Regions from separate parts of the Lysinibacillus sp. NPDC093197 genome, predicted to be linked through region 2. Evidence: riboswitches for the same ligand, from Rfam matches in the RefSeq annotation. Region 2 holds a riboswitch; each other region holds the start of a gene.
What was found. Region 2 has a riboswitch for thiamine pyrophosphate ahead of thiT (energy-coupled thiamine transporter ThiT). Riboswitches for the same ligand answer to the same signal wherever they lie in the genome.
Positions count from the first base shown of each region.

Region 1: another riboswitch for thiamine pyrophosphate. It lies ahead of thiW (energy coupling factor transporter S component ThiW); the one in region 2 lies ahead of thiT (energy-coupled thiamine transporter ThiT).
Region 3: another riboswitch for thiamine pyrophosphate. It lies ahead of thiC (phosphomethylpyrimidine synthase ThiC); the one in region 2 lies ahead of thiT (energy-coupled thiamine transporter ThiT).
Region 4: another riboswitch for thiamine pyrophosphate. It lies ahead of ACIP9G_RS00790 (ABC transporter substrate-binding protein); the one in region 2 lies ahead of thiT (energy-coupled thiamine transporter ThiT).

Region 1 is NZ_JBIVOH010000008.1:192,778-201,143, reverse strand. Features, by position in the region: gene ACIP9G_RS18925 (ABC transporter permease) at 1-195, shown strand, start outside; gene ACIP9G_RS18920 (ABC transporter permease) at 192-989, shown strand; gene ACIP9G_RS18915 (ABC transporter substrate-binding protein) at 986-2,059, shown strand; gene ACIP9G_RS18910 (MFS transporter) at 2,461-3,657, shown strand; TPP riboswitch at 3,713-3,820, shown strand; gene thiW (energy coupling factor transporter S component ThiW) at 4,041-4,532, shown strand; gene ACIP9G_RS18900 (VWA domain-containing protein) at 4,592-7,189, opposite strand; gene ACIP9G_RS18895 (vWA domain-containing protein) at 7,173-8,366, opposite strand, start outside.
Region 2 is NZ_JBIVOH010000010.1:55,187-63,552, reverse strand. Features, by position in the region: gene ACIP9G_RS20505 (SGNH/GDSL hydrolase family protein) at 1-298, shown strand, start outside; gene ACIP9G_RS20500 (exonuclease SbcCD subunit D) at 1,154-2,311, shown strand; gene ACIP9G_RS20495 (AAA family ATPase) at 2,308-5,388, shown strand; gene ACIP9G_RS20490 (hypothetical protein) at 5,577-5,699, opposite strand; gene ACIP9G_RS20485 (magnetosome magnetite crystal formation protein family) at 5,728-6,060, opposite strand; TPP riboswitch at 6,189-6,296, shown strand; gene thiT (energy-coupled thiamine transporter ThiT) at 6,418-6,978, shown strand; gene map (type I methionyl aminopeptidase) at 7,233-7,988, shown strand; gene ACIP9G_RS20470 (hypothetical protein) at 8,036-8,366, opposite strand, start outside.
Region 3 is NZ_JBIVOH010000011.1:10,165-18,530, reverse strand. Features, by position in the region: gene ACIP9G_RS21005 (methyl-accepting chemotaxis protein) at 1-1,902, shown strand, start outside; gene ACIP9G_RS21000 (AEC family transporter) at 2,185-3,114, shown strand; TPP riboswitch at 3,162-3,276, shown strand; gene thiC (phosphomethylpyrimidine synthase ThiC) at 3,426-5,204, shown strand; gene ACIP9G_RS20990 (methyl-accepting chemotaxis protein) at 5,450-7,135, opposite strand; gene ACIP9G_RS20985 (catalase) at 7,659-8,366, opposite strand, start outside.
Region 4 is NZ_JBIVOH010000001.1:154,305-162,670, forward strand. Features, by position in the region: gene parC (DNA topoisomerase IV subunit A) at 1-1,580, shown strand, start outside; gene ACIP9G_RS00770 (alpha/beta fold hydrolase) at 2,089-3,060, shown strand; gene ACIP9G_RS00775 (response regulator transcription factor) at 3,077-3,745, shown strand; gene ACIP9G_RS00780 (sensor histidine kinase) at 3,742-4,728, shown strand; gene ACIP9G_RS00785 (hypothetical protein) at 5,013-5,432, opposite strand; TPP riboswitch at 5,803-5,914, shown strand; gene ACIP9G_RS00790 (ABC transporter substrate-binding protein) at 6,109-7,104, shown strand; gene ACIP9G_RS00795 (thiamine-binding protein) at 7,105-7,398, shown strand; gene ACIP9G_RS00800 (ABC transporter permease) at 7,395-8,168, shown strand; gene ACIP9G_RS00805 (ABC transporter ATP-binding protein) at 8,143-8,366, shown strand, end outside.

The DNA.
Region 1 (8,366 bases), on a different contig from region 2:
GCTTTATCACTATTCATGATTACTCGCTTAATTGCAGGGAATCGTGTCATTACTCTGGGTACAGCAATTGAACAGCAATTCCTTGTGACGCAAAACTGGGGCATGGGTTCTACGATTGCCGTATTTTTAATTTTATTCATGGTGATTATTATGCTTATTACAGGTCAAAAGGATAAAGGAGGTCGCGTACGATGAGCAAACTCTCAACATCTGCAAAAGTGTATTTAGCGATTGTTTTTATCGTCCTGTATGCACCTATATTTTACTTAGTCTTTTACTCATTCAATAGTGGGGATTCCATGACTAACTTCCAATCCTTTACATTGGACCATTACAAGGCAGTTTTCGAGGATTCAAGACTACTCGTTATATTAATTAATACGGTAATTGTTGCACTGCTTTCAGCCCTTATCTCGACAATTATTGGCACATTAGGAGCAATTGGTATTGTTACGGTAAAAGATTCGAAAATGCGCAATACTCTACTTTCTTTAAATAATGTGTTAATCGTTAGTCCAGATGTTATTATCGGCGCAAGCTTTTTAATATTATTTACAATGGTTGGCATTAAACTAGGCTTTGCTTCGGTATTATTAGCCCATGTAGCGTTTAGTGTTCCTATTGTAGTACTTATGGTTTTACCGAAATTGCTAGAGATGAATAAGTCGTTAATTGATGCAGCTTTAGATCTTGGCGCTTCAAAAAAAGATGTCATGATGCGCGTTATTTTACCGTATATCCAACCTGGTATTTTTGCAGGTTTCTTTCTCGCTTTAACTTATTCATTGGATGACTTTGCCGTAACATTTTTCGTAACAGGAAATGGCTTTAGTACATTATCTGTTGAAATTTACTCGATGGCTCGTGCAGGTATTTCTTTAACGGTTAACGCAATTTCTGGTTTAGTATTCTTCGTAACTATATTAGTTGTAGTCGGCTATTATTTCTTTACTAGCCGTACAAGTAAAAGAACGGGGGGACAACAATGAAATCTTTAATTCAAGCTACTATCGCTATTCTTGTCGTTTCCGCCCTTTTAATGTACGCTGCTGACGCAATGAGTGCGAACGGTGGTAAAAGTGGTAAAGATACATTAACGATTTTTAACTGGGGAGAATATATCGACCCTGATTTGCTAAAGCAATTCGAAAAAGAAACGGGTATCCATGTTATTTACGAAACATTTGACTCCAATGAGGCAATGATGACGAAAATTAAACAAGGTGGTACGGCTTACGATATTGCAGTGCCATCTGAATATATGATTGAAAAAATGAAGGAAGAAAACTTACTACTTCCGTTAGATAAAACGAAAATACCTAATTTTAAAAATATCGATCCGTATTTTCTCGATTTACCATTTGATGATAACAATGAATACTCTGTTCCTTATTTCTGGGGCACAGTAGGTATTGTCTATAATCCAGATTTGGTCGGTGACTTAGATTTCTCTTCTTGGGAAGATTTATGGGACCCATCGTTAAAACGTAAAGTATTTTTAGTAGATGGTGCACGTGAAGTTATTGGCATGGGCTTAAATAGTCTTGGTCATTCCCTTAACTCGTTAGATGACCATGAGTTACGTCAGGCTACAAATAAACTAATTACACTCGCACCAAACGTTAAAGCAATCATCGGTGATGAAATTACACCTTTAATGATTAATAACGAAGCGGCTGTCGCTCTCACATGGTCTGGTCAAGCAGCAGATATGTTATTTGAAAATGAAGACTTAGACTTTGCTGTTCCAGAAGAAGGCTCAAATTTATGGTTTGACAATATGGTTATCCCGAAAACTTCAAAAAATGTTGATGGTGCACATGCTTTTATTAACTTTATGTTGAAAGCGGAATCTGGTGCTCAAAACGCTGATTATGTAGGCTATTCTACACCTAATATTGCAGCGATGAACTTAATGGATAAAGAAGTTGTAACTGATGAGCGCTTCTACCCTTCCGAGGAGCAACGCAAAAAATTAGAAGTATATAAAAACCTTGGTCCAGAATATTTAGGCAAATACAATGAATTGTTTTTAGAATTTAAAATGAGTATTCGATAAATACTAAAGAGAAAAAACAATATTTTTCTCTCTCAAAGAGTCGACAAAAGGCATCAAAAGTTTAAATACTTGGTGTCTTTTGTCATTTTTTCTTTTGATAGTTCTAATAGAGAATTTCACTTCCGATATGTTCAGTTAATTGGAGCGGAGGGCGGCGACTCCTGCGGGAACGCACAACACGTAAGACGCAACAGGCTGCGCGCCAGCGAGGGTTGCGGCTTACAGTATACCCGTGGAAAGCGACCGCCCGTAGTGGAAATCAACGGTATTATTCATAGGAAAAAACAATGTCTCTGTTCCAATCACCAGGTCATTCATCTACGACTATAATCCAATAGCCAAGCAATATTTCTTTATGATAGACTGGAGTAATGTTTCAATAGAAAAAAGGGGGGTATTCGATGACCCAGCAGAAGTCTAACAAGGCGGCTTTGTATATTTTAATGTTTAATATGTTTATCGCAATGGGGAGTATCGGAATTATTATTCCTGTTATGCCAAAGTACTTACATATATTTGGTGCAGCAGGACAAGTTCTTGGCATGTTAATTGCAACGTTCGCCTTTGCACAATTCATTTTTTCTCCAATTGCTGGGAATCTTTCGGATCGATATGGTCGAAAAAATTTGATTATTTTTGGTCTGATTGTAACTGGTATTGGGCAAATTTCGTTCGGGCTATCTACAGACGTTTGGATGCTTTTTGTTGCTCGATTCTTAGGAGGTTTAGGTTCTGCCTTTGTAGCACCTCCAATTATGGCGTTTGTAGCAGATATCACAACGTATGAAGAACGAGGTAAAGGAATGGGCATGTTAGGTGCCGCTATGTCTCTTGGTTTTATGATTGGACCAGGTATTGGTGGATTCCTATCTAAAGTTAGTTTGCATTTCCCATTTTTTATGGCTGGAGGAGCTGCTATTATTGCCTCTATCCTTTCATTGTTGTTATTACCTTCTACAAAACCAAGTGCAGCTCAGAAAGCACAAAAGCAAGACAATCTCGTGAGGCAGATGGCACGTTCAGTCCAAATGCCATACTTTGTTATGTTGGTTATTATGCTAGTGTTCTCGTTCGGCATCGCCAATTTCCAAACGACATTATCATTATTTGTGACAGACAAATTTAACTACACACCTACTGATATTGCGATCATTTTAACTGTCGGTGGCGCATTTGGTGTTGTTGTGCAAATGTTCATCATAACACCACTCTTTAAACGCTTTGGGGAAATGAAAGTTGTATTAGTCAATTTATTTATTGCTGCTGTAGCTATTTTCCTAATATTATTTGTTTCTGGCTTCGCACTTATTTTAGTTGTCGCAACGATTTTCTCAACGGCAACAACACTGATTCGCCCAGCCGTCAACACACTGATTTCTAAACTTGCTGGCAATGAACAAGGTTTAGCCGCTGGACTTACCAATGCCTATATGAGCCTTGGAAATATGATTGGTCCTGCACTTGCGGGTCTTTTATTCGATTGGAATATGAACAGCCCGTATATATTTGGGGCAATTATTTTAATGACATGCTTCTTACTAGCGCTTATTTGGACATTGAAAAAGGCGCCGCATCTTATGCAGCCTGATGCAAATTAGTCCATTGACAATTATTTGTAATATGGTACATTTATTATCGAAAAATTAAATCGTTTAACACCACTAGGGGAGTCTTTACAAGGCTGAGACGTATATGCTCATATACGGACCCTTTGAACCTGATCTAGTTCACACTAGCGGAGGGAAGTGGCGACGCTTGCTTTCGTGTAATTTAAAATGCAAGGCCGCTTCCTTTCGTGACAAGGAAGCGGCTTTTTTGTATTCATTAGACAGTGCTATCGGTGATTTTGCGAGGTCTACCGGCGATTTGTCCGGTTTTATCGGCGATTTCGGAAGTGCTATCGGCGATTTGTCACATTTTACCGGCGGTTCACTGGGTTCTATCGGCGATTCATCGCACAAAACTAAAAGGAGTATCTATCATGTCTATTCGAAAACTAACTACGATGGCTTTATTAGTAGCTATTGCAGTAGCAGGTTCTATTTTTGTCTCCATTCCAACTGGCATTGCACGTGCTTATCCTGTACAACATGCGATCAACGTCATCTGTGCCATTCTATTAGGTCCTATGCCTTCCATCGTCGTTGCTATAGTTACATCATTGATTCGTATTTTAACAGGCACAGGCTCTCTTTTAGCGATTCCTGGAAGCGTCATCGGTGCGGCATGTGCAGCCTTTGCTTATAAATACAGTCGCAACTACTGGCTTGCTGGTATTGGTGAAGTATTTGGCACTGGTATCCTTGCCTCATTAGTCGCTGTACCATATGCGCAGTTATTAATGGGAACGTCCGTAGGAGCATTATTTTTTATGCCTGCATTTTTTACATCTAGTTTAATTGGGGCATTTCTTGGTATTATGATTGCTAGCAGTCTAAAGAAAACCGCATCGCATCTTCTTATTACGAAGTAGCTATGTTTATAAAAAAAACGATAGCACACGCTTTTAGCAATGTGCTATCGTTTTTTTAATTAAGAGCGTTTTTTCATCCCTTTTAATAACTGTGCAACGTTCGTGTCTTCCGACTGTACAGTTGCTTCTTCTACAGACTTTTCTTTTTGTTTATGCCTTGTTATGAAGCTCCAGCCAAAGCGTCGAATCGTAATATCTACGAAGAATAATAGCATCCCCGTTAATAATAACCATGTTGCAATATTTTGGCGCTCTGCTCCTTTGTTAGTGAACTTACGGAACACATCTTGTGGTTCTTTCAAGACAGAGCCACCAGTTTGCTTCGTTAGTTGCTCGACAAGTGTTTCATTCACTGGACGTAATTCATATTCTGCACTGTACGGTACGCTTAGTCCAGCCTGGTAAATCGCCTGTTCTTCGTCAGCAATACGGAAAAAAATCAACCCTGGTTTAGCTTGGACGACTGCACGTACTTGCGAAGCAGAAATCGTTTCAAGCTGCAAATCAAGCTCCTCGCCAGATTCATCAACAGCGACAATATCTAAAAAGGCAGCTTCATTTGTCGGGTCCGTGATGATAAATGAGCCATCTGTATCAAGACGTACATCATAGGCTACATCATTATAACTTGGTAGCATTTGCGAAATGATTGTTTGCCAAAATGATCCCCATCCTTGCCATCTTGCCCAGTCACCAGCCCATTTCCCTGTCGAATCTGATGTGAAAGCGAAAGTTTTACCAAGTCCATATTGCCATTGAGCCAATACAGGGTCTTCCTTCTCGCTTTCGGCAATCACAGCAGCTCCCTGCTTCGCTGTCGTACCAATATATGCATTCATTTGTGGCACACCATTTGCAAAGAGTGCATTCCATCCAGTTGCATTATAAATTGTAGGGTAAAATGGATTGTCTTCTATATAAGTACGGGAAATCATGGCTGTCTCACGTGATAAAATTGAAGGAATTGTTTGTTCATCAATGACATCATAAAAACGACCACTACCCATTTCACTTAATGACTGTAGTAAGTTGCCATCTGCATCTTGTCCAATCGCCACTGTAGAAAGTGTAATCCCTTGTTCTTTACCATTTTCAATTAAATCCTCATAATTGCCTGATTGCGACTGTCCATCAGTTAATAAAATAATATGCTTCCTCTGCAATTTTAAATCTGCCAAACTATCATATGCCGCTGCAAGTGAACTATATATTTCCGTACCACCACCTGGAGTTACCGATAAAATCGTATCGACTGCTTCCTCTTTATTACCAAGCGGTCCAGTTTCAATGATTTCCCAAGGACGATCATCAAAGGCAATAAACCCAAGCGTATCCTCATCGCGTAACATTTCAACTGATCGTGCGGCCGCTTCTTTCGCTAGCTCTAATTTTGAGCCATACATACTTCCTGAACGGTCAAGTACGATGACAAGTCCTAGCGATGGCAATTGCTCTTTACCCTTTATCTCCATCTCAACAGGTAATAATGTTTCAATCGGCGTTTTAAAATAGCCACCCAAGCCGAAGCTATTTTCACCGCCGACCATTGTAAAGCCAACACCAAAGTTTTTGACTGCCTGCTCAATAACGCCCATCTTCGCTTCACCGACTAAGTGTCCAGGTACATTATCGAAAATAATAGCGTTATATTGCAAATAGCTAGAAAGTTCATTTGGTAAGCTTGCTGCATCTATCACATCATAGGAGATTGAATTCGCCCCTAGCGCTGCAGCAATTGGTGATGTCGTATCGTAGCCATTAACAATGAGTAAATGTGGCTCACTTTGCACCATTGTAATACTTGTTAATTTATTATTTTCAAAAATAGCATCTTGTCCAACTTGCACGTGTGCCTCATATTTTACAAGCCCCTCTGCAGTTGCCGTATGTTTATATGTGAAAACATTTGAACCTTGTGCAAGTTCTACAGACTCGCGATGAATGAGTTTGTCATTTTCGTACAGTAATAGTTCACCTTGTCCTGCAGCTGTAGCATTTACTTCCGTAACAAGCTGCTGCTGTTCACCTACGTAAGCTACTTGTGGTGTGACAAAGCTTTTTAGAGACACATCATTCGTCACGCTTTGATGAAATGGAACGACATCTACACTAATATTGGAGCCCTTTAGCTTCGTTGCAAAATCTAGTGCGCTCCCTTGTGTCTCATTGGCATCTGTTAGTAAAACAAGTCTTGTTGCCTTTTTAGGATCGACAATACCTGTAGCAAGTTGAAGACTTTGCTCAATATTCGTTTGGTCTGTTCCTTTGACTTCAGTAAATTTGGGAACTTCCTTTAATGATTTCGATAAAATCGCTTCTGTTTGGAGAGTTGATGAAAAAGAGTAAATCCCTGCAAGTTGTTCATCCTTTTTCGATTTCAAACTTTCCTCTATAAAACTAGTCATTTCCGCTTCTGTGTTATTCATCGAAGCAGAACGGTCAACTAAATATAATACTTGCTCGTCCTTTACTGGTAATAAAATATAGGGCGCTGCGAGTGCAAAGACCAAACAACCGATTGCTATTACACGAATGCTCATTACAACAAGATGACTTTTTTTCAGGCGCATACGCTCTTGCCAATAAGTCCACCCAAAGTACATAAACAATGGCACTAATAACAATAAGGCTAATGGCGTATCAATTCGTAAATCCACGACGTCGTTGCACCTCCCACTCTGCTACAAGCAAACATAAAATAATGAGTATTAACCAAGGGACAAATGAAGCCTTTGATACTTCTTCTTTGCCATTTTGCTGAAGCTCTCCAAGCGTATAGCTCGTCCCTTCTTCTATCACACGTTCAGGTGCCTGTAGTTGCACGATAAGACGTTTTTCTTCACTACTTGAGCGAGCCGTGTAAATACCTGGCTGCATCGGTGCAGTTAATAAACCGTTAGTAATTGACGATAAAAATTCATCGTCCTGAGAATAGACACTCCAATCTCCTTGTGCTAACGCAACTGAACGTTGCTCATTTGGTGCGAAAATGCCAAGAGACCCTACTGATTCAGATAATTGTTGTTCCGCACTCCATAAAAATAACGGGAATGAAGGATATAATGGCCAATCCGTATCTGCAATATCAGCTAGAACGATAATATCCCCTTGTGGTGATCGTTGAATAAATGGTTTATCACCTACTGTGGCAATTGTTTTATAGCCATCAAAAGCAGGATACAGTGCACTTACATAAATATCATTTAACTCACTAAATGCAAATAAAGCATCGCTCGTTGTTTTTACCTCACCATTAATTTCCTTTTTTTCAACATCATCACGTCCAATTAATACTAACGGTCTTTGTATTTTTTGAAGTAATGACGTTTGATTTGTTACGATGGTAGCATTTTGGTTATCCGCTAGTTGTAATGACGGTACAATCTTTACATTATTATTAATAGATTGAAAGCCCTTTTGAATAAGTTGATGCATGCTTTGGTCGACAACGATATTCGCTGTTGCAGTTTGAAGCACAACCGATTGTGTATTATCCACTGCATAATCATCTTTCACATCAATGTTCGCTGTTATAGTATCCATTAAAGGTAAATCTTTAAATGTTTTAGTCGTAGCTTCATTCGCTGATAAAGATATTTGCTCGTCCATTATCACTTCACCTTGATTATTTTGAAGTGTAATTGTCAGCTCATGCTCCTGGTCGGTATCGTTTTGTAGTTGCACTAACGCCATCGTAGATTTACCGTCTGTCGTTGCCGCAAAGCGTGTAATTGCAACATTTGTTAATCCCTTTTCAGCACCATATACGAGCCATTTCACTGAATCTTTCTCCATTGGCAATTGTTTTTTATCGAGTGAATCTGTAAAGACGTA
Region 2 (8,366 bases):
CTTGCCAAATATTGCGGATGTCCATCCAAATTTTGAAGGTTATCGTCAAATGGCGAATGCCTTTTTAAAATCTTATAGTGGTAGTGATATGTTAGCAATCTCTACATCAGAATTACCAAAGCCTAATCCAATGACATTTCAAGAAATATTACAAAAACAGGCAGAGTCCAAGAAAAGGTCAGTAGAAGCAAAACAGGAGAAAGTTTCAACCGTCAGAAACATTCAAGGCTTTATTGGCTATGCTACTTTCATTGAAAAAGCCAGAGCCAATCAACGCTTGCAACTACAACGAATCTAGGGCACGAAAGATCCAAAAAGCTGTAAAGTAAAAAAGTATGCTAAGTAAATGAACTGCTTCCTAATTAGTGGCAATTCAAGTAACTTAGCATACTTTTTTATTGTAGTGCCAGGCACCGAAACAATTCTGAATTTTATGAGTGACTGGCACCAAAACAATTCTGAAATTTGCTAGTAGGGCGTTTCTAATATCTAAGTAAAAATCCATGAAGACTCCTGCGGGAACAGCACAAGTTGTAAGACGCAACAGTCCGCGCGACAGCGAGGGTTGCGGCTTACACTGTGCCCGCAGAAAGCGAAGTGGATTTTTACGAAATAAAAGACTGAAACATTGCTAGATGCCCGTGCCGAGTGCCGTAATGAGTGACAGGCACCAAAACAATTCTGAAATTTGCTAGTAGGGCGTTTCTAATATCTATGTAAAAATCCACGAAGACTCCTGCGGGAACAGCACAAGTTGTAAGACGCAACAGTCCGCGCGACAGCGAGGGTTGCGGCTTACACTGTGCCCGCGGAAAGCGAAGTGGATTTTTACGAAATAGAAGGTTGAAACATTGCAAGGTGCCCGTGCCGAGTGCTGTAATGAGTGCCAGTCACTCAAACAATTCTGAAATGCGCGACAGCGAGGGTTGCGGCTTACACTGTGCCCGCGGAAAGCGAAGTGGATTTTTACGAAATAGAAGACTGAAACATTGCTAGGTGCCTGTGCCGAGTGCTGTAACGAGTGACAGGCACAGAAACAATTACAGGCACAGAAACAATTGAGGCTTTTTCCATATAAAAGATGTTGTCTTAAAGCAAGAATATAGTTAAATGCATGATAAAATAAAAGAAAAAGACAGGAGGCGCAAATACAATGAAATTATTTCATACAGCCGATTGGCATTTAGGCAAGCTTGTCCAAGGGATGTATATGACTGAAGATCAACACTATATTTTACAGCAATTTATGCAAGCCATCGATAAAGAAAAACCGGATGCAATTATTGTAGCAGGAGATTTATATGATCGCTCAATGCCACCTGTAGAGGCCGTTAATTTACTGAATGATGTTTTAGCAGAAATTGTATTGGAGAAGAAAATTCCTGTGTTAGCGGTCGCCGGCAATCATGATAGTGCAGGTCGATTGAATTTTGGTAGTCGTGTAATGCGTGATAGTGGATTACATATAGTAGGTCAGTTCACAAAAGAGCATTCACCTATTGTACTAACAGACGAATTCGGTGAGGTCCATTTTCATCTTGTGCCGTTTGCAGAGCCAGCTTCAGTCCGTACTATGTTAGAAGATGATACGATTCAAACACATCAAGATGCAATGCAAAAAATTATCGCACATATCAAACAAACGATGGATACAACAAAGCGTAATGTTTTTATTGGACATGCCTTTGTGACGAAATACGGCTATGAAGAAGAAAACACGAGTGATTCAGAGCGTCCACTATCTATCGGTGGGTCTGATTGTGTGGATGCAGCGCTATTTAAACATTTCAACTATACGGCACTGGGGCATCTCCATAAAGCCCATTTTGTATTGAATGAATCGATTCGATATGCGGGTTCTCCCTTAAAATATTCGTTGTCTGAACATTTACATGAAAAAGGCTTTTTAATTGTAGAACTAGATGCAAGTGGAAACGTAGACGTCACTAAACAAAAACTTGTGCCAAGACGTGATCTACGAGTGGTAGAGGGCTCGATGGACGATTTATTAAAACTACCACCATGTGATGATTATGTTTTCGTACGTTTAACAGACGCCACACCAGTCGCTTCACCGATGGAGCGAATTCGTACAGTATTTCCTCATGCGATGCATATTGAACGAAAAGCGTCACGAATGCAAGAAAATCATGAAATACAAGCAATTGAAATGGAAAAAGTAGAGGATATTGATTTATTCCGAGGATTTTATGCTGATATTTTGGGTGAACAGCCTGACTCAGAAACTGAACGTTTATTTATAGAAATGCTACAGGAATTATTAGAAGAGGAACGGGAGGCAGTTCGATGAAACCACTCAAGTTAACTATTACTGCTTTCGGTCCTTACAAACATACAGAAATTATTGATTTCCAACAGCTTGGTGAATATCGGTTATTTGCCATATCAGGAAAAACAGGTGCTGGTAAAACGACTATTTTTGATGCCATTTGTTATGCACTTTATGGATCAGGAAGCGGAGAAGATCGTCAGGATACAGCGATGCTTCGAAGCGGTTTTGCTGCAGATGATGTTTACACTTCAGTGGAATTGGTTTTTGAAATGAGAGGTAAAGTTTATCAAATTGTACGTCAGCCGGGCCATATTAAAGCAAAAAATAAAAGTGTTACAGGAAAAAAAGTCGAGTTAGCAGAAATGAAGGATGGTAAATTTGACTTTAGTATTGTGGAAAAACAGCAAACAAATGAAGTGGATAAAAAGTTGCTGGAGATTATAGGACTAACAAAAGATCAATTTAGTCAAATTGTAATGTTGCCACAAGGAGAGTTTCGCAAACTTTTAACTTCAGATTCAACCAATAAAGAAGTGATTTTACGTAAGATTTTTAAAACGGATCGTTTCAGTGCAATGACAAAAAAGCTAGATCTAAAAAGAAAAGAAGCAGAAAAGGATTTAGAACGTGCCCAGCAATTAAAAGAGCATTTACTTGGACAAATTGCAGGCGTTTTACCACACAGATCATCAACACTATTTACTTGTATAAGCAATAATACCGACAATATGCATCAGCTAAAAAATGCCCTTGAAGAGGAGCAATTCTTTTATAGTGCTAGTATACGAACGGAACAAATGCGCTATGAAGAAGCTTATGCAAATCATCAAAAAGAACAAGAATATTACAGTATGGCAAAGGCGCTCAATGAACAATTCGATCAACAGGCACAACGACAAGCACGTTTGCAATTGTTGATGCAACAACGAGAAAAGTATACAGCTATGGAACAGGAAATACAGTTAGCAGAGCAAGCAAATCGTCTCATTATGCTTGAACAACAGTGTGTAGATTTACGGACAGAGCAAAATCGAAAAGAACAACTTTATCAACAAGCTACAATTAATCACCAAAATGCAGTGGAACAACTGAAGAAATCGCAACAATTGTATACAGAGGAAGAAGCAAAAGAGCCTGAGCGTCAGCAAATATTGCAACGCGAAATAGAGCTCTTAGCATTAGTGCCGAAATTTGAGGCATTTGAAAGTAATCAGCAGCAATTAGAAATAACAGAACAGCTTGTCGAAAGTTCCAAGCGTGCAGTAGCTGATAATCTTCATATTTTAGAAAAAGAACAAATGCAAGTTCGACAATTAACAGCAACGATTGAGCAATATGAAAAACAGATGGAACCATATGCAGGTTATTTAGAACAGCTTCCATTACTGAAAGAGCAAGTAACACTATTAGCTCAAATTGAAAAATATGAGCGAGCGATTGAAGTAGCTGAGCAAGCTGTTACAAATGCACATCAACAATACAAAGAAAGTAAGCAAGCACTGCAAACAAAAGAGCAACAATGGATTACCGGTCAGGCAAGTATATTAGCAGCTAAGTTAAAGGACGGAGATCCATGCCCAGTTTGCGGTAGCACAACACATCAACTAACACATAGAGAACCGTTAGAAGTAGTAGATGAAGCGGAGCTAGAATCTTTACGAGCGATGACCAATGCAATTGAGCGTAAATATTTGGAACAAGAGGCGACGTTAAAATCGACTAAAAAACTGCTTCAAGAGGCAATTGAACAAGTAGATGCTTATCATATTTCAATAGCTGATCGATTAGAACTGACAACTTCTTTACACGCTATTGAACAACAAGTGACTGTTTTAAAAATAGTGAATGACCAACTGTCCGTCGCGCGAGCTAAGCTAAAAGGGCAACACGAAAAAAATGAACAGCTACAACAGAAACAATTACAATTAGAGCAACATTTTGCAGAGCAATCGAAAGAGTTAATAAAACAGCAAGCGATTGTAGAAGAACAGCAAAAGCAAATACCCGAACATGTACAGTCATTACGAGCTTTAAAACAAACGATTGCAGATGTGGGATCGCAAAAAATGGCGTTACAGTCAGCTTGGAACGCAATACAACAAAACTTACAAACGACTAAGGAAGCAACAAATAAAGCATCAATGGCAGAAGAACTAGCTAAAACCGCATATGAGGAATTGCTAAATAAACTGAATGACAAGCGTGAACAGTTTTTAGTAAGCATGAAAGATGTTGGTTTTACAACGTATGAAGACTATGCTTCTGCAAAGCGTAGCGTTAGTCAAATTGATGATTTACGTAAAGCATGTCGTGACTATGCCTTACAACTACATTCCTTACAGCAACAAATGGAGGATGGAGCAAAGCATCTTGAAGGAAAAGAAAAGCAAAATCTAACAGTATTAGAAGAAAAGCTTGAGATGCTCCGTGCCACATATGAAGAAGCATTTAAAACCTTACAACAAACGCAAAGCTATGCAAAGGCATGTGCTGACTTTATTGTTAAAGTAGAGGAAACGGCAAAGGAAATCCGTGTCCTTGAAAAAGAAGCAGGTCGTGTAAAAGAGCTTTACACAGTGTTGAATGGTCAAAATCCGAAAAAACTTTCATTTGAGCGGTATATTCAAATTAATTATTTAGATAAAATCACTGCGGCAGCAAATATTCGTTTATTCCATTTATCAAATGGACAGTTTGAACTGCGTCGTTCCGATCGGTTAGAGAAACATGCGAAGCAAAGTGGGCTTGGGTTGGATGTCTATGATGCGTATACAGATCAATTAAGAGATGTCAAAACATTATCAGGTGGGGAGAAGTTTAATGCATCATTAAGTCTTGCATTAGGTATGGCCGATGTAATTCAAAGCTTCCAAGGTAATATTCGTATTGAAACAATGTTTATTGACGAGGGCTTCGGTTCATTGGATGAGGAAGCGTTAAATAAAGCGATTGATACGCTAATTGATTTACAAGACTCTGGAAGAATGATTGGTGTTATTTCACATGTAGCCGATTTAAAGGCTGCTATGCCGGCAGTATTACACGTTGAAAAAACGTTGAGCGGACATAGTACAACACATTTTGAAGTAAAATAAGTGCCAGTCACTCAAACAATTCTGAATTCTTAGGGCACTGGGAGTAGGGTTAGACCCCAAAAAAGTGCCAGTCACTCAAACAATTTATGTATAACAAAGTAAAAACCTACGAAGCCTCCTGCGGCTTACAGATTGTTGCGCCGCAGGAAAGCGAAGTGGGTTTTTACGTTATAGGAGCCCATTGGCTATTATTTTTTGTGTGTCGTTACGTTTGGAGTTGTTCCTTTTTTTGCTGCGACCACTTTTTTGACAATCGGAATAACGATGGGCGCTAATTTTATAGCAGTTTTAACTACTTTCGATACTTTCATGAATACGACAGCTCCTTAGTACTAAATTTTAACGAATAACTCGTACAGCTTGGACAATATTCCAAATGACTATGCCTAACGAAACGAGTAAATAAATACCAAAAGATACAAACCATATGATAATAAATGTATTCCCATTAGACGAAGGATCAAACGTGTTTAATGACATAGTAGAAAATATAAAGACGATAAAGAAAATGATACCAAAGACAAACGGTATTAAATGAGAAATAAGTGCTTTGATGGAGTGTCTCTTGACATCGCTATCTTTTGACACGAAATAAACGATTAACGGAACGATAAATGGTGCAAAAAAAATACTGAGATAACTAAAGGCAGATAAAATTTTTGGATTCTCCATAGTAGTCCCTCCTTTTTAATTATTTACGCATAGAAAACTCGAAAGTTTCAAAAAAATTAATGTTGAAAAGGTTGTAATTGCAAAAGTGTTTGCGTACAATGAGGGTGTTCAACAAAAAAATTAGATGTAACGACCACAAGGGGAGCTGATGATGTCAGCTGAGACTGGGCACGTAATGCCTTTACTCTTCGAACCTGTAAGTTAACGCTTGCGTAGGGATGTGGATAGAAACCGACACTTTTACGATGTGAGGCTCTGTCCTGGCATCGTTTTTTTATGCCGGATTGACATGCATATCAAAATGATTTCTATTCCTGCTCTTGTATCCTACATCGGAACAAAGGAGAGAATAATAATATGGACAAAAAAAGATTACTCATGCTGGTGGAAATTGCAATTTTCGCAGCGGTAGGACTTGTACTCGATCAAATTTCCTTTAAAGTATGGGCACAAGGTGGCTCGGTAAGCTTAGTAATGGTACCAATCATCTTAATAGCATTTCGTTGGGGCCTCTTATCAGGGCTCACAACCGGGCTATTGATTGGTGTTATGCAAACAATGTTTGGTGCTTATATTGTGCACTGGCTTCAAGGATTACTAGATTACGGGGTAGCCTTTACCGTAGTAGGTTTAGCGGCAATCGTTCGTGAACCTGTATTAAAAGCGGCAACAGCTTTAAATAAAAAGAAAATGGCCGTTTATATTGTCATTGGTACGTTGTTAGCTGGATTCCTACGTTATCTTGCGCACACATTTGCAGGTGCAGTATTCTTTGCAGAGTATGCAGGCGAGCAAAACGCATGGATTTATTCAATCATTTACAATGGAACATACATGCTTCCAGCAACAATTTTAACAGCAGTTGTTGCTGTGCTATTATTTACAGCTGCGCCACAATTAATGCAGCGAAAATCTTAAACACTATAAGACTGTCCTAAAAGAGAAAATAGTATGCTAAGTGTTACTTAGTATGCTATTTTTTTTATCATCCAAGGTTTCCATGTTATTTGGTCAATATTTTTTAGTCGAAGAACTTCAAAAAAGGCCTGATTATTATTTGCATGGTACTTATGAAATAATGTTAGCATAGAATAATTAAAGCGTTTGGCGTTATGGACATATAAAGTTATGTTATATTAATGAATAGATATTAGATGAAAGGGACGTTAAAAATGATTGTAAAAACGCAAGAAGAAATTGAAGCCTTTAAAAAAATTGGTCGCATTTGTGCAGAAATTCGTGAGGCAATGAAGGTAGCTACAAAACCGGGTGTGACAACACTTGAATTAGATGAAATTGCAGGCCGCATGTTTGCTGAAGCAGGAGCTATTTCTGGTCCTAAAGGAGAATATGATTTCCCAGGATACACTTGTATTAGTGTCAATGAGGAAGTTGCCCATGGTATTCCAGGACAACGTGTTATACAAGAAGGGGATATTGTAAATATTGACGTATCCGGTTCACTAAATGGCTATTTTGCAGATACAGGTATTTCATTTGTTGTAGGGGAAGGTTACGAGGATAAAGAAAAACTTTGTCACGTAGCAAAAAGTGCCTTTGATCGCGCTATGACAAAAGTAAAAGCAGGTTCTAAATTAAACCAAATTGGGAAAGCTGTAGAGCGTGAAGCTTATGCAAATGATTTAACTGTTATTATGAATTTAACAGGTCATGGATTAGGTCGTTCATTACATGATGAGCCAAACCATATTTTAAATTATTACGATGCTTGGGATTCAACAATTATGAAAGAAGGTATGGTGCTAGCAGTTGAGCCGTTTATTTCTGCGAAAGCAGAACATATCGTTGAAGCTGGTGATGGCTGGACATTTATTACACCTGACAAATCATTAGTTGCCCAAATTGAGCATTCAATTATTGTTACAAAAGATAAACCAATCATTTTAACTTCATTAGATGAAGCATAAAATAGCCAAGTGATAAACAAGGCTAAATGAAAAACCTGCTTACCGATTTATTTTCGGTGAGCAGGTTTTTTTTTGACAAATCGGATACCAACGATTAGGACGCCACATAAAAATAGAGCCGCTGTCGTCACAAGTAATTCATCAAGTTGATTATGGAATGCAATGCCAATATAAGCCCATATAAACACGCTAGGATAAACAATATCGAAATGATAGTAGCGAATATGTAAGGCGATGGCTACACCGATTGACAGTAAAATAACTGCCCAAAGTGGGTTGCTAAGTCCAAAACCATGCCATTCATAAGATGTTAGCGTAAAACTTGCATTTGTCATCATGATAAATGTAGACCAGGCAAAATAAATTGAAATGGGCAGA
Region 3 (8,366 bases), on a different contig from region 2:
TTACAAACGACAAAACGTATTGTTGAAGCAATGCAAAAAAATGACGAGCTTTCAACAGAAAGTGTAATGGATATACTGGAAACTAATTTAATGAAAAATGAGGATTTACTTGGTGTAGGTGCCGTCCTTGAAAATGGCGCTATAAAAGTTGGCCCAACTATCGACACTGCATTAATAGATCAAAATAATCGCTTCATACCTTATTTAACTAAAGATGGAAATAAGACTTCTACTAATGCTATAGAGGGAATTGACAAAACGGATGCGGCTGATTGGTATCGTATACCAACAGAAGAAGGTCGTGCTGTGCTAACAGAGCCGTATGATTATAGCGTGAATGGTAAAACGATATCGATGACGACAATTGCAGTACCGCTAGTTAATGCCTCAGGTAAAAATTTTGGCGTATTAACAGCAGATTTATCTGTTGATTTTTTAAAGGGATTAGCCGAATCCATTACTCCTGATGGTGGTTATGCAGGAATTATTACAAATCAAGGTATGTTAACAGTAAATAGTATTAACGAAAAGCTAGACGGGACGAATATGCAGGATGCTATTGATTGGACAAGTGTTAAACAATCCATGGACAATGGGGTGCTAGATAGTCTGTATGTTGACTCTAAGCAGCTTGGAGAAGAATCATTCAATGCTTTTGCTCCAATGATGTTAGAAAACATTGACGAAGTATGGTCAGTGCAGTTAGTTTTACCTAAATCTAAAATATTAGAAACGTATAATAAAGTTCTCATCTTTACGATTGTAGCTGCAATCATTATGGTAGTTTTAATGGCTGCTGCCAGTGCGATGTTTATCTTTAAACAGTTAAAGCCTTTGAAAGTTTTACGTGCATCTATTGAAACGGCGGCTGAAGGCGATTTAACTAAAAAAATAGATGAAAAATTTATAAAATCAGATGAAATTGGTGCTGTTGCAGTAGCCTATAACAATATGCTGGACAAAACGAATGATGCCATCCATACGGTATTAAATTCTTCAACATTACTTAATCAATCATCAGATGATGTCAATGAAGCATTTAATGAAATTGTCGCATCAAATCAGGAAGTATCTGTAGCTATCAATGAAATTGCGCAAGGTGCTTCGAAACAATCAGAGGATACGGAAGAAACAAATTATCGAATGATTGATTTATCCGATCAAATTGACGCCATTACAATGCTTTCCAAACAAATGGATGAGCTGTCAATGAAAACAAAATCTTCTACAGAGCAGGGCATGAAAGAAGTTGAAAGCTTACGTGATCGAAATGCTGAAACAAATGAAATGAATGTACGCATTCAAAGTCAGATGGAATCTTTATCTAGCAACATCAGAAATATCAACCAAATTATTGTATCCATTCAAGGAGTAACGGAGCAAACCAACCTACTAGCGTTAAATGCAAGTATTGAGGCTGCTCGTGCAGGAGAGCATGGAAAAGGCTTTGCGGTAGTAGCGGAAGAAGTTCGTAAACTAGCGGAACAGTCTAAAAACGAAACAGAAGTGATTAAGAAAACGGTGACTAGCATTCTAGAAGACGCGAAGCAAACGGTGTCTGTTATTGCTTCTAATGCTGATTTGATGCAAGCTCAAAATGAATCAGTGCAAAATACAGAGCTTGCTTTTAAAGATAATAATGAGCTTTCTCATTCTATTGCAACGGCAATTAATGATCTATTGTCAAATCTTTCCCAAATGTTAGAGCAAAAAGATCAGGCAGTTACAGCGATTCAAAGTATTTCTGCCGTTTCAGAGGAAACTGCAGCTTCTGCTGAACAAGTAAGTGCATCTGCTGTGGATCAACAGGCAGAAATGCAAAAGGTTGCAGAATCAATTAACAATATGAACCAAATCTCTAAAGAGCTACAAGAAGTCGTGAATCGATTTAAACTTGCATAATTAAGCTATTGAATTTTCTACAAAGCAAAGTGAATATCCCGAGGAAATCGCCAGTAAACCCTCGGAAATCGCCGATAAACGTGGGGGAATCGCCGATACACCCTCTGAAACCGTCGATAACCTTTGAGAAACCGCCGGTAAAACTTCTTGATGCTTTTGTAGACATGTTGAGACTGTCCTTTTCCAAGGACAGTCTCTTTTTATGTAAACGGTAGAGCGGAGAGGGCATTGACCCAGTTTGGGAACAGTTTTACTATAGAAAGATGAAAGGGGGGCGCCTCCATGATGTATCTCGGTATGATTTTCTTTAAAATTGTTGCGCCTATTTTAGTGTTGCTTGTACTTGGTGCGTTTTTACAGAGGAAATTTCAATTTAATTTAAAAGCGCTATCCCAGCTTATTACATATTGTTTTATGCCAGCAGCCGTATTTGTAAATTTATATGAAACGAGCGTGGAACTATCGGTGCTCGGTGAAGTGGCATTATTTATTGTGCTCTTTATTGGGAGTCAAATGGTGCTTAGTCATTTTATAGCGAAGGGGCTAGGTTTAAAGAAAACAGAGGCAGCGGTATTTAAAAATAGTGTTGTACTCATTAACTCTGGTAACTATGGCATTCCGGTGGCACAAATGATTTTTGTGACACAACCAATTGGGGTGGCCATTCAAGTTATTCTCGTTATTTTTCAAAATGTAACGACCTATACATATGGATTATATAATTTAATTTCTTCAACTAAATCAGGTATGGCCATTGTGAAGGACTTCCTGAAAATGCCGATTATTCATGCGCTCATTATCGGTGTGGCAATGAATTTCTTTAATATTGGCATTCCCCAATTTATCCGTATTCCAATTGACCACGTTGCTGATGGGTTTATCGCAGTTGCTCTTATTACGCTCGGTGCGCAACTATCTCAGCTTGAAATTAAATCAATGTTCAATAGAACTGTGTTTGTCAGCTGTTTTACACGACTTGTAGTAGGTCCAGCTGTTGCATTGCTTATCATTTTTGTCCTCGGCTTAGATGGCGTTGTGGCCCAATCGCTCTTTATTGCGAGTGCATTCCCAACTTCACGTAATAGCTCGAGTCTAGCTCTAGAATATGATTTAGGGTCAGAAACCGCTGCACAAACGGTGCTTTTTTCAACAATTGTTAGCTGTATTACAGTAACAATCGTAATTTATATGGCAGAAATACTATTTACTTAATGGCTTCCATCTATTAGGAATATCTGTTACACTAGCATCAAACTGAATAGCTTAACTAGGGGAGTCCGATGAGTCGGGCTGAGAGGGAAACGCATTGAGGTTTCTTGACCCTTTGGACCTGATCTGGCTCATACCAGCGTGGGAAAGTTAATGAACTTCGCACTCCTTGAACTTTGCGATAAATGTAACCTTACATGTACAGCCGGATCCAATATTTTTTTGGATTCGGCTTTTTATTTGTAATGCTACTTGTTGGAGTGGGCTAGATTCGGTCCTTTTAATAATTTACGTAAAAGGGAGCGGAATAGTAAATGACAACAGTTAGCGAAAAAAACATGAACATTATGACAAGCTTTGACGGAAGTAAAAAAGTATATGTAGAAGGATCACGTCCAGATATATTAGTGCCAATGCGTGAAATTAAGCTAAGCCCCACAACGGGTAGCTTTGGTGAAGAGAATAACGCACCTATACGAGTTTATGATACGAGTGGCCCTTATACAGATCCAACTTACAAAGTCGATATTACAAAAGGTTTACCAGCTTTGCGTCGTGCGTGGATTAAAGAACGGAGCGATGTAGAGGAATACGAGGGACGTACCATTAAGCCCGAGGATAATGGATTCCGCAACGCGGATGACCCGCGCATAAAGGAAAATGTTTTTCCAAAGCTTTCTCGCAAACCTTTACGTGCGAAAAAAGGCTGTAATGTGACACAGCTTCATTATGCAAGACAAGGAATTATTACGCCAGAAATGGAATTTGTAGCGATTCGCGAAAATTTAAAACCAGAATTTGTACGTGCAGAAATTGCGGCAGGGCGTGCTATAATGCCATCTAATATAAATCATCCTGAGGCGGAACCGATGATTATCGGCCGTAACTTCCACGTGAAAATTAACGCCAATATTGGAAATTCAGCTGTTACTTCATCCATCGCTGAGGAAGTTGAAAAAATGACATGGGCAACACGATGGGGTGCTGATAATATTATGGATTTATCTACTGGGAAGCACATTCATACAACTCGCGAATGGATTATTCGTAATGCTGCTGTGCCTGTTGGAACAGTGCCAATTTATCAGGCGCTTGAAAAGGTAAATGGCGTTGCTGAGGATTTAACGTGGGAGGTGTATCGTGACACGCTAATCGAGCAAGCTGAACAAGGGGTTGATTACTTCACGATTCACGCAGGTGTATTGCTGCGCTATGTACCGCTTACAGCTAATCGTGTAACGGGTATTGTTTCGCGTGGAGGTTCAATTATGGCACAGTGGTGTCTATTCCATCATCAAGAAAATTTCTTATATACTCATTTTGAAGAAATTTGCGAAATTATGAAAACGTATGATGTTGCCTTTTCGTTAGGGGATGGATTACGACCTGGCTCAATTGCAGATGCCAATGACGAGGCGCAGTTCGCAGAGCTTGAAACGCTAGGGGAGTTAACGCAAATTGCTTGGAAGCACGATGTACAAGTGATGGTAGAGGGACCTGGGCACGTGCCAATGCATCTTATTAAGGAAAATATGGACAAGCAATTAGAAGTTTGTAAAGAAGCGCCATTTTATACATTGGGTCCTCTAACGACGGATATTGCTCCTGGCTATGATCACATTACATCAGCAATTGGCGCTGCAATGATTGGCTGGTTTGGAACAGCGATGCTGTGCTATGTAACACCGAAGGAGCACTTAGGGTTACCAAATCGAGAAGATGTTCGTGTAGGTGTTATCACATATAAAATTGCGGCACATGCAGCGGATTTAGCTAAAGGTCATCCTGGTGCACAGCAGCGAGATGACGCTCTTTCAAAGGCTCGCTTTGAGTTTCGTTGGCGCGATCAATTTAATTTATCGTTAGATCCAGAGCGAGCTGTAGAATATCACGATGAGACTTTACCAGCAGAAGGAGCAAAAACGGCACATTTTTGCTCGATGTGTGGTCCTAAGTTTTGCAGTATGAGAATTTCTCAAGATATTCGTAACTATGCTAAAGAAAACGATTTAAATACGACAGAAGCAATCCATCAAGGGATGCAGGAAAAGGCAAAAGAGTTCAAAGATACTGGTAGCAGACTGTATCAATGATAAAGAACAGAGGCGTTAAAGTTTTCCCTTTAGTAATAAATAAAATGGAACAAGAGCGCAATAGTTAATGGTAGTGGATGCGGTGCTTGCACAGAACATAAAACGCAATGAACCACTCACAAGCAAGTTGTAGCTTACAGTGTGAAGAGTGGAAAGTGTCCTCCGTAGTCATAACAATGTTCATAGCAAAAAAGTGTTAGATTGATTACAGTCAATCTAACACTTTTTCTTTTTTTGGCTGGCTATTAAATTTTAAATTTATTTATTTCTTCTTGAAGGGTTGTTGCCTCATCACTTAATGATTTTGCAACAGCGTTAACCTCTTGAATAATTGATGTTTGCTCTTCAATTGCCGCAGCTATCAATTCGGATTGCTGTGCCGCATTTTTTGCCACAGATGACATTTCATTGACCGATGCAGCAACCTCTTCAGTAGCGGCAGAAATTTGCTGTGTGGAAGCTGAAACGTCTTCAATTTCAGATGCCATATGTTCAATTGCGTCCATTATTTCATTAAAGGCAGTTTGTGCATTATGAATGTATGTAACGCCTTCATCAACTTTTTGCACTGTGACGCTCACAGCTTTTTCTACTTCTCTTGTGTTTTGCTGAATATTTGTAGTTAAATTGATAATTTGGTTGGCGGATATTTTTGACTCTTCAGCTAGCTGACGTACCTCATCAGCAACGACTGCAAAGCCTTGTCCGTGTTCGCCTGCACGTGCAGCTTCGATGGCTGCATTAAGTGCAAGTAGGTTGGTTTGATCGGTAATATCGGTAATAACTTTCGTGATATTTTCAATTTCAGCCGATTGTGAACTTAACTGTTTAATGAGTTCGTTTGTCTTATCTGAGGATTGCTGAATGACCATCATCTGATTTTCAGTCGTTTGCAACATTTTTTCGCCGTTATCGGCAACAGTTTGTGTATCAATCGCCTTTGAATGTAACATTTGTGTTGCTTCAGCGATGCGTTGGACACCACGAGCTGTTTCGTCCATAGCGGTAGAGGTATCCTGTCCAGTAACTACAGCTTGGTTACCGTCCTCTGCCATGATTTCTATACGTTTTGCAATATCGCTAGAAGTAAGAGAAACTTCCTCTGTACTTGCCGACAATTCTTCAGAGCTAGAAGTCGTGTACTCAATATTTTTTGCGACATTATCAATAAGTGAGCGCAAATTAGTTTTCATGACATTAAATGAATCAGCCAAATTTCGAATTTCATCTTTTGTTTTTACTTCTACATCTTCCTGTCGTAGATCTCCGCTAGCAATTACATTTGCTGCTGTGGCTAGTTTATTAACGGGAATTGTAATCACTCTTGTCATAATGAACGTAATTATAAAGGAGAGAATTATAGAAGTAGCAGCGAGGATTAGGATGATATTCGAGCTTACAGATTCTGCTCTTGACGACTCTGCACGGGCTAGTTGTATTTGCTCCTCTTCATAAATGGCAATCTCGTGAATTGCTTGTTGAATTGCCTCTCTTGCAGGATGTGCTCTTGCTCTAAGAATATTGATAGCAGATTGTACATCATCTGGGTTATATGTATTGATAATCTCTTGTGCTGCATTTTCAAAAATGGCTTGGTTCGTTTTAATAATGTCCATTTGCTGTTGTGTTGTTTGGCTAGTAAACATTTTGTCCAGCTCTGTTATTTTAGCTTGGATTATTTGTTCTTGCTCCTCGAGCTTTTGTATTGTTACGTCATCTGGTTCAAGCATATATGAACGAAGATAGTTTCCTTGCAAAGCAGCAGCGATAAGGATTTTATCGACTTGTATAAGTTTATTAACACGGTTTTCAAATAATTCTTTATTCAATTTATCGATGTTATTCAGTTGGTAGTAGGATATTGAGCAGATAATTAGTAGTAGAAGAATAATTGTACCAAATCCAATATAGAGTTTTTTTCTGATAGACATCGTTCTTTTCCTCCATTCCAGTTTTGTTGTATTAGTAAGCAACAATGTCAGCATATCTTATCGTTATTTAGAGTATGAAAATAATATGAAATTGTGGAATTTATCGATAGATATAAATGTTAATAAAAACACCTATATGACAATGGGGGATTTACGAATCAAAAAAACAATAACTATAGGTGAATTTAATCGTTGAATTCCACTGTGTTACATTATCAGTGAGTGGGGGAGATACCTTCCAGAACGAGTGGTGGCACTTGGCTCCAATCAACTGAATAGTAAACGGAATATTACAGTATCTGTTTTTGTGACAGATGAGAAAGCTTTAGAACGAAGGAAGATTAAAATATGTAAGATAGTCTTCCATTATAGCTGCTTGTTATAAAGCTTATTGGGAAAACTCGAAGGAACTAGCAATTAAACGGAGTAAAAATGACAAAAGGCATCGAGAAGTTAATTCTCGCTACCTTTTGTCTACTTGCCAGTGACGGCAAGCAATATTGGATATCAATAAAGTGGAATATTAAATGTTTGCTACTTGTTTTACTTCTGGTTTTACTTCTTGTTTTACATATGGGTTTGAAAGATTCATTCCATCTAATGAAAGACCCATCGCTTTTGCTACACCTTCACCGTATGCAGGATCAGCTAGATAGCAGTGTAGGATGTGACGACGTTTAATGAATTCTTCAACAGTAGCCATATCGTTTGCTGTATTTTCGAATAAGCGTTGTTGTTCTTCCGCAGATAAAAGACGGAATAATTTACCTGGTTGCTCGAAGTAGTTATTGTCATCTTCACGGAAGTCGTGGATATCTGCATGACCATCAATACGTAATGGTGGCTCTTTATAGTCTAAATTGTGCTCCCATTCACCATAGCTGTTTGGTTCATAACTTAAAGTAGAACCAAGGTTACCATCAAAACGCATAGCGCCATCGCGGTGGAATGAACGGAATGGGCATTTTGGTGCGTTTACAGGTAGCATGTGGTGGTTTACGCCTAAGCGATAGCGAGCTGCATCCGCGTAAGCAAAAATACGTGCTTGTAACATTTTGTCTGGAGAGTAGCTGATACCAGGCACAATGTTAGATGGTGCAAACGATGATTGTTCTACTTCTGCAAAGTAGTTATCAGGGTTTTTATTTAACTCAAATTCACCAACTGGAATTAGCGGGAAATCTTTTTTATACCAAACTTTTGTTAAATCGAATGGGTTATATGGTAATTC
Region 4 (8,366 bases), on a different contig from region 2:
TTGAAGGCATTGCTGAAATTCGTGATGAATCCGATCGTACAGGATTGCGCGTCGTAGTTGAGCTAAAAAAAGATGTGCCAGGAAAAGGAATTTTAAATTACTTATTCAAAACTACTGATTTACAAGTAGCCTACAATTTTAATATGATTGCTATCCATAACCGTCGTCCTACGATGATGACCTTGCCACTGCTACTTGATGCGTACATAACCCATCAAAAGGAAGTGGTGACAAACCGCTCGATTTATGATTTGCAAAAGGCGAAAGACCGTTCGCATATTGTTGATGGTTTGATTAAAGCACTTTCTATTTTAGATGAAGTGATTGCGACGATTCGTTCATCGAATGATAAGCGTGATGCGAAAACGAATTTACAGGTGAAGTATGACTTTACTGAAGTTCAATCTGAGGCCATTGTGAGCTTACAATTATACCGTTTAACAAATACGGATATTACAGAGCTACGTCATGAACAAGATGAATTAAATGCACTAATTGCAAAGCTAGAAGGTATTTTGCATAGTGAGGCTAAGCTTATTCGTGTCATAAAACAAGAATTGCTCGACATTAAAAAACGTTTTTCTGAGCCACGTCGCTCGAAAATCGAACAAGAAATTGAGGAAATTAAAATTACGCTAGATGTCCTTGTGCCAAGTGAAGAAGTTGTGGTTACAGTGACAAAAGATGGCTATATTAAGCGTACATCTACTCGTTCTCACGCAGCGTCCAATGGGCAAGATTTTGCGATGAAAGATTCGGATTATTTACTGTATGAGGCAACGTTAAATACACAGCATCATGTACTGCTGTTCACTAATCGTGGAAATTATATTTATCAGCCTGTGCATGAATTGCCGGATATTCGTTGGAAGGATCTTGGTCAACATATATCAAGTATTGTGCCAACGGGTGAAGACGAAACCATTATTGCTGTTTATGGTTTTGACTCGTTTGAACAGGCTAACACATATATTTTAACGGCTACAAAAGAAGGGCAAATCAAACGTTCACCATTAGCTGATTACGCCGTTACACGTTATTCTAAACCGATTAAAACGATGAATGTGAAATCGGGTGATGAAATGATACTTGCGGACATTGTATCAGATGATGCCGAATTGTTATTAATCACAGATACTGCATATGCTATTCGCTTCCCGATTGAAGAGCTGCCTGTCACTGGCGTTAAAACTGGTGGTGTGAAAGGTATTACATTAAAAGATGGGGAAGCATTGGTTGGTGTTACAATATTAAAACCGTCTGACACGGAGTATGTTGTCATTGTTACACAACGTGGTGCCGTGAAAAAGATGAATGTCGCAGAAGTCGATATAGCTAGTCGCGCAAAACGTGGTTTAAAAGTGTTAACAGAATTAAAAGCAAATCCACACCGAATTGTTGCGGTAGTAAAGGCTAGTGATGAGGAACAGGTTATTGTTGAAACAGATAAGGGCGTGCAAGAAATCATTGATGTCAAAGCGTTAACTCGCGCTGATCGTCATTCAAACGGCTCCTTTAAAGTCGATATCGCTACAGATGGTGCCATTTCTCATGTAGTAAAAACGAAAAAAGAAGAATAACAAATTACTTTGCCCATGTTCTATCAGAGAACTGGGCTTTTTTGATAAAGACTTTTTCCTATGTATATCCCAAAATGATTCATGTGTTTGCTGTCATGCCAATCCCTGAAGCCAAAGATGCTCAACAGAAAATTTTTAATGTAATTAGTAACTAGGCGTTATTTTATTTTTAAATGTACTCAGGTTAGCAGCCAATTGGTAGAAATTATAAACTTGAAATACAATAAACGGGCGTAATCTCAAGAATCAGCGAACGGTTTCGTTAAAGGATCCATTTAGTTGAAAAACATTTTTTAGGGTTAGCGAGTGAAAACACCTTGCTGTATACACCTATAAAAATCTCATAAGGAAAGTCACGAATCGTTGATTTAAAAACATTCGTGACTTTTTAATGTGTGCACGAACTTTAGTCAGTCGATATTACCATTCAAAAATTTATCAAAAGTTTATAAGAATTATATTTTTCTACTTTAACCTTGTATTTATAATTGAAAGGGGCAAGTAGAAAATGAAAAAAATGATGAAGTGGTTTTCGATAAGTTTCTTCACTTTATTGATTGTGCTTATCGGTTCTGTATTTAGCTTCCATAAGTTCAAAGAGAATAAAGAGACATTGTTACTAGAGAATAATACGGGCAAGTTAATCGATTTTAATGGGAAGAAGATTAACATTTATTCTGAAGGTCAGAATGCAGATACATTTGTATTTATGGCTGGCTCAGCAGTAGCAGCACCTATTTATGAATTAAAAAGCTTGTATCGTCATTTTTCAAAAGAAAATAAAATTGCCGTTGTGGAAAGAGCAGGATATGGGTATAGTGATGAATTTAACGACAATCGAGATATAGATGTAATATTAGAACAAACGAGGGAGGCACTATTTAAAAGTGGCAATAAGCCCCCTTATATTTTAGTCCCACACTCTATTTCAGGAATCGAAGCTATCTATTGGGCGCAGAAATATCCGAAAGAAGTTAAAGCGATTGTGGCGTTAGATATTGGTTTACCTTCTCAATATATAAAACATCCGGTAGGTTTCGTAGAAAAGGCTTTTATGAAGGCAGGAACTATATTAAGTGAATTAGGATTCCAAAGAGTGTTTCCGATTTTAGCATATAACGATGCCGTCTTAGAGAAAGATTTTCTGACTTCACAAGAAAAAGATATATTTAAAGCAGTATCAAATAAACAGGGAATCAACAATGATATGGAACAAGAAATGCTACATTCCGTAAAAAATAGCAAAAAGTCTACCGCATTATCTATTCCAAAAACAACCCCTATTTTATTTATTGATGCGTACCTTGATAAAAATTCTGAAGCTGCTAAAGCATCACTAAAAGACTATCAAGATTTCGCAAAGAAGTTAGAAGTTTCAAGTGTTATTCAAATAAAAAGCAAGCACAGTATTTACTTGTACCATCCAACTGAAATTTATGAAGAAACCCAAAAGTTCTTGCAAGAAATGGCTGAAAAATAGTGAGGAAGAGACAAAAATGTTGTTTACAATTTTACTTGTAGAAGATGATAAAATGATTGGAAGTTTATTGGAGAATATACTTCAAAAAGAAGGTTATAAAGTAATCTGGTTAGAAAATGGAGCATCTTTATATACAGTTATAAAGCAAGTGGACATTGTTATTATGGATATTATGCTACCTGGAGAGGACGGGTATCAGATTTCAATGCGAATTAATCAGTTAGGGCATAATATTCCTATAATATTTTTAACTGCTAGAAGTGACATTGATAGTAAATTAAGAGGGCTTGAAATTGGAGAAGATTACATGGTGAAGCCATTTGATCCAAGGGAATTATTAATACGAATAAAAAATAAATTAATTGCTTCTTACGGAATTCACAAACAAATACAGCATTTATCCATTGATGTTACTCATATGCGTGTCGTTAATAATCAGAATAATAAAGAAGTCGAATTTACAGCCTTTGAAAAGAAAATATTCTTTTACCTCTATGAAAACGCAGATTTTATTTTATCTAAAGAACAATTCATTGATTATCTTTGGCAGCTAGAAGATCGTAATCCTAATTTAATTAACGTGTATATTAAAAAGGTCCGCAACAAGATTGCGGATACAGATGGTGTGATTATTCAAAATGTATATGGAGAAGGTTATCGTATGAATACCCGTGTTAAACAATGAAACTAAAAAAGAAATATCAACTATTGCTATTGTCGGTTATATTCAGTGTTCCTCTTTCGATTGTAGTAATTAATGTAATCGTAACGGTAATTTACAATCATTTTTCAAATGATACAGAAACACATTTTTTTGAGTCAAAAGCCTATCCAATTATGCTAGGGTTATTTATCGTCTGTTTTATTACTTTGGCTATTTTATTCTCCAAATCCATTAATTCATTAATTAAACGAATTAATGAATTAAACCAAACCATTATGGAGTTGGCGAGTAACGACAAGAAGAGACTTCAAAAGATTCCTTACTCTCGAGATGATGAATTAGGGGATTTAACCAATGCAGTAAACCTTCTCATTGACCGGACGATATCGAAGGAAATTGAAATAATGCAACAAGAGCAAATGAAACTAGAACTTTTAACTCAGTTGCGCCACGATATTAATACACCTTTAACAGCTATGCGCTTACAACTTTACACAATCGAAAATGATTTTTCACAACATCAGGATATTTTCAATTCTTTAAACGAACAAATAAACTATATTTCAAAGTTATCCAATGAATATGACTTTGAGCGCTTATCTCGTGTTGATAATTCCTATATAATCATGGAAAAAGTAGATGTTCCAAAACTTATCAATACCATCATTTTAAAGTGGAATTTTTTATATAAAGTTAACCAAATCTCTATTGTGTTAAACGATTCCTCAACTAAATGCCATTGGAAGAGTAATGAAATTTGGTTGCACAGATTATTTGATAATATCTTCCAAAATATTTTGCGCCATGCAGTGTGCGATACATTGGAAATCACTTTGCAAAAAAACTCAATTATATTTAAGGATAATGGGGTTGGGTTTAATGTGGAGGAAAAGGGTACTGGCCTACGAATCATCGAAGATATTTGCCGAATGCTTGAACTACAGAGTACAATCCAATCTAACGAAAAAGGTACTCAAGTCACTATAAGTTATGCGCAACATTAAAACTTTAGTAATTGCAACGGCTCTAATTGAATGCTTCTCAAAATCTTATTTGATAACATCTTTATGTTTAACGTTGTAAATGCTTAAATTATATAACAATCGTGCGCTTAAGTTTAACTAGCAACAATAGAAAAATAATAGAAAAAAGGACTCGATTTCACTTAATAGGACTCGAGCCTGTTTTAATATATCCACTAACACGAATGTGGTGCTTAGCTGTATTGAAAATTTTTATATGAATCTTTGTCTCTGTATCTTTAATTGAAATTTTCAAATGGCTAGTTTTATTTATTCAATTCCTTATATAAAACATATTTTAAAGCAGAAATTTCATCTTCAGACAGTTTACCTTCAATTTCGGATAATACTTCATCCTTACTAATTGAACCGTTTTGCGCTTGTTCCTGAATTTCAAGTAAACGATTAACGCCCACTTTTTTAATTAACACACGTGTCGCTTCTTCCTTAGTTTGGAAGGGAAGAGTATCCGGATTTGTAGTTGCTGCCTCGCTTACAATTTCTTGAACCTTCGAATCGTTCTCGATATAAGATTTAACTTCTTCTAAATTTTCGTCATCTAAATTAGATTTCACTTTTTCAATTATTTTTTCGGAAGCGATATTTGTCCCTAAATGCCATACAGCATAGCCAGCTGCTCCGAGTAAAACAAGAAATACTACGGTAATTTTTAAAAGCTTTTTCATCAACTCACTCCTGACACTTTGAATAAAGCACAAACTCTCAAAAATCACGAAGAAAAAATGTTTTCTATAATTAGTTTAATTTCAATTATAACTAAATGACACATAGCAACTATCTTTTCAAAGGGCGATGGAAGTTATATCGTGTTGTATGGAGAATAACTCTTTTTTAACTTGTTGGTTTTGCAAAAGATTAACTGTTTCGTATTGGAGAATTTTTGATGTTCCAAATTCCATGCATATTCTATTTGCAAAAGTCATGTTGCAGAATACTTGTATAGTCCAATAGAAGCTCATTTTTATCAATTACGAAAATACTAGCTTGTCATTTTACGATAGATATGGGTATAATAATCAACGAAAAGTTCATAAGTTAAGAATGTAGGGGGGCTGGAAGTTGCCAGCTGAGATTGCGTCCGTTTAGATGCTGACCCTTTGAACCTGATTTGGCTCGTACCAGCGTAGGGAACATCTATTCAAAAATATTCGTATACTATTTTTTGATACCGTTTGCAAACGTCTGGGATAACTCCTAGGCGTTTTTTTGTTTAGGATTCATTATTCCTCCTAAAACTAGGAGTAATCTATTAGAAGCGATGCAAATGGCCTGAGAATACCTTTTCTGGTGAAAACATTCAATCGTGAACACTTTCAAACTACTAGACTTGGAGGACACAGCATGAAAAAGTGGTTTTTCGTTCTTGTTGCTGCATTATTAACATTAGTTGGTTGTAGCGAAAAAGAGGACAAAGAGGAAACAAGCACATTGAAAAAGGTATCCGTTGTACTGGACTGGACACCTAATACGAATCATACAGGACTTTATGTTGCGAAAAAGCTTGGCTACTTTGAGGAGCAAGGTTTAGACGTAGACATTTTATTACCTGGTGATGCGGGGGCAGATCAACTTGTTGCATCAGGCAAAGCTCAGTTTGGCGTTAGCTACCAGGAAGGTATAACGCAAGCACGTGTTCAAGACGTGCCTCTTGTATCGATTGCAGCAATTATTCAGCATAATACATCTGGCTTTGCATCAGATGCTTCAAAAGGCATTACGTCACCAAAAGATTACGAAGACAAAACGTATGGTGGTTGGGGAAGCCCAATAGAACAAGCTGTTTTACAATCTCTAATGCAAAAAGAAAATGCTGATATAAAGAAATTAGATATCGTGAATGCAGGAGACTTAGACTTTTTCACAATGATGCAGAAGGATATAGATTTTGCTTGGATCTATTATGCTTGGACAGGTATTGAGGCGGAGCTTCGTGGAGAAAAATTAAATATGCAGTATTTAACAGACTATAGTGAGCAACTTGATTATTATACACCTGTACTTGCAACGAATGAAAAGATGATTAAGGATAATCCTGATGTGGTAAAGGCATTTGTTGCAGCTACTACAAAAGGTTATGAGTATGCTATTGAGCATCCTAGTGAAGCAGCGGATATATTGCTTGAAGCGGTACCTGATTTAGATAAAGCACTTGTGCATAAAAGTCAGGAATGGTTAGCAAACAAGTATCAAGATGATGCGGCGCAATGGGGCGAACAAAAATTAGCAGTTTGGGAAAACTATGCGGACTGGATGACAAAGAACAACGTATTAGAAGGCGAATTTCATGCAGATCAAGCTTTTACAAATGATTTCTTACCAAAGAAAGGGGCAAAATAAATGGCTAATTCATTAATTAGTGTACAAATTATACCTAAAACAGAAAAATACGAGGATGTGATTCCATTCGTTGATGCGGCGATTGCGATCATTGATGCTTCAGGTGTGCGCTATGAAGTGCAACCACTAGAAACGACAATGGAAGGTGAACTGTCTACCTTACTCCAAATTATAGAAGAGATGAATAAAAAAATGATTGAATTGGGTGCTATTAATGTTATTACGCAAGTGAAAATTTTATATCAACCAACTGGCATTACAATGGGGACGTTGACGGAGAAGTATCGAGGATGAAACAAGTAGTAACGAAAGGAAGGTCGATTATTTTTATCGCCTTCCTGTTAGTTATTTGGGAAGTCGTTATCCGTTTGGCTGACATCCCACATTGGCTATTACCAGCGCCGAGTGCCATCGTTACTGAGGGTGTTCACTCTTATAAGACGTTCATGCCCCATGTGTTCGCTACTATACAGCTAGCGGTACTTGGCTTTGCTATTGGTATATTTTTCGGCTTGAGTGTTGCGATATTATTACACCGTTCAGCGACGGTACGGGCATTTGTGTATCCGATTTTAATTGTGTCACAAAATGTGCCTGTGCTTGTCCTTGCACCTTTATTAATTATTTGGTTTGGTTTTGGGCTGTTACCGAAGCTGATTATTATTTGTCTCGTTTGCTTTTTTCCTATCGTTATTGCGGCAATGGATGGATTTCGTCAAACGTCATCTGAGCTTAAGCATTATTTTGCAATGATAGGTGCTACAAAAGGTCAAACATTTTGGAAGTTAGAATGGCCATTTGCCTATCCGTCTATATTTTCTGGTATAAAAATTGCAGCGACATATAGTGTAATGGGGGCTGTCATCGCGGAATGGCTTGGTGCGAAAAAGGGGATTGGTGTTTATATGACACTTGCCCAATCATCGTTTCGGACGGATCGTGTATTTGTGGCGATATTTGCGATTGTATTGTTAAGTTTATTGTTGTTTGGCGTTATTCGTTTTGTTGAAAAGCTAGTTGTAAAGGGGAGGGGATCACATGCTGAACATTCAAGACATATCTAAATCCTTTGGCTCGCTTGAAGTAGTTAAAAACTTATCCTTTACAGTAAAGGAAGGAGAATTTGTGGCAATCATTGGTCCCTCTGGTAGTGGTAAAAGCACTCTCTTTCAATTAATAGGAGGTATAACGCCTTTGAATCATGGTGCTATTTTGTTAAATGGAGACGACATTCAGCAAAAAACAGGCACTATTGGTTACAT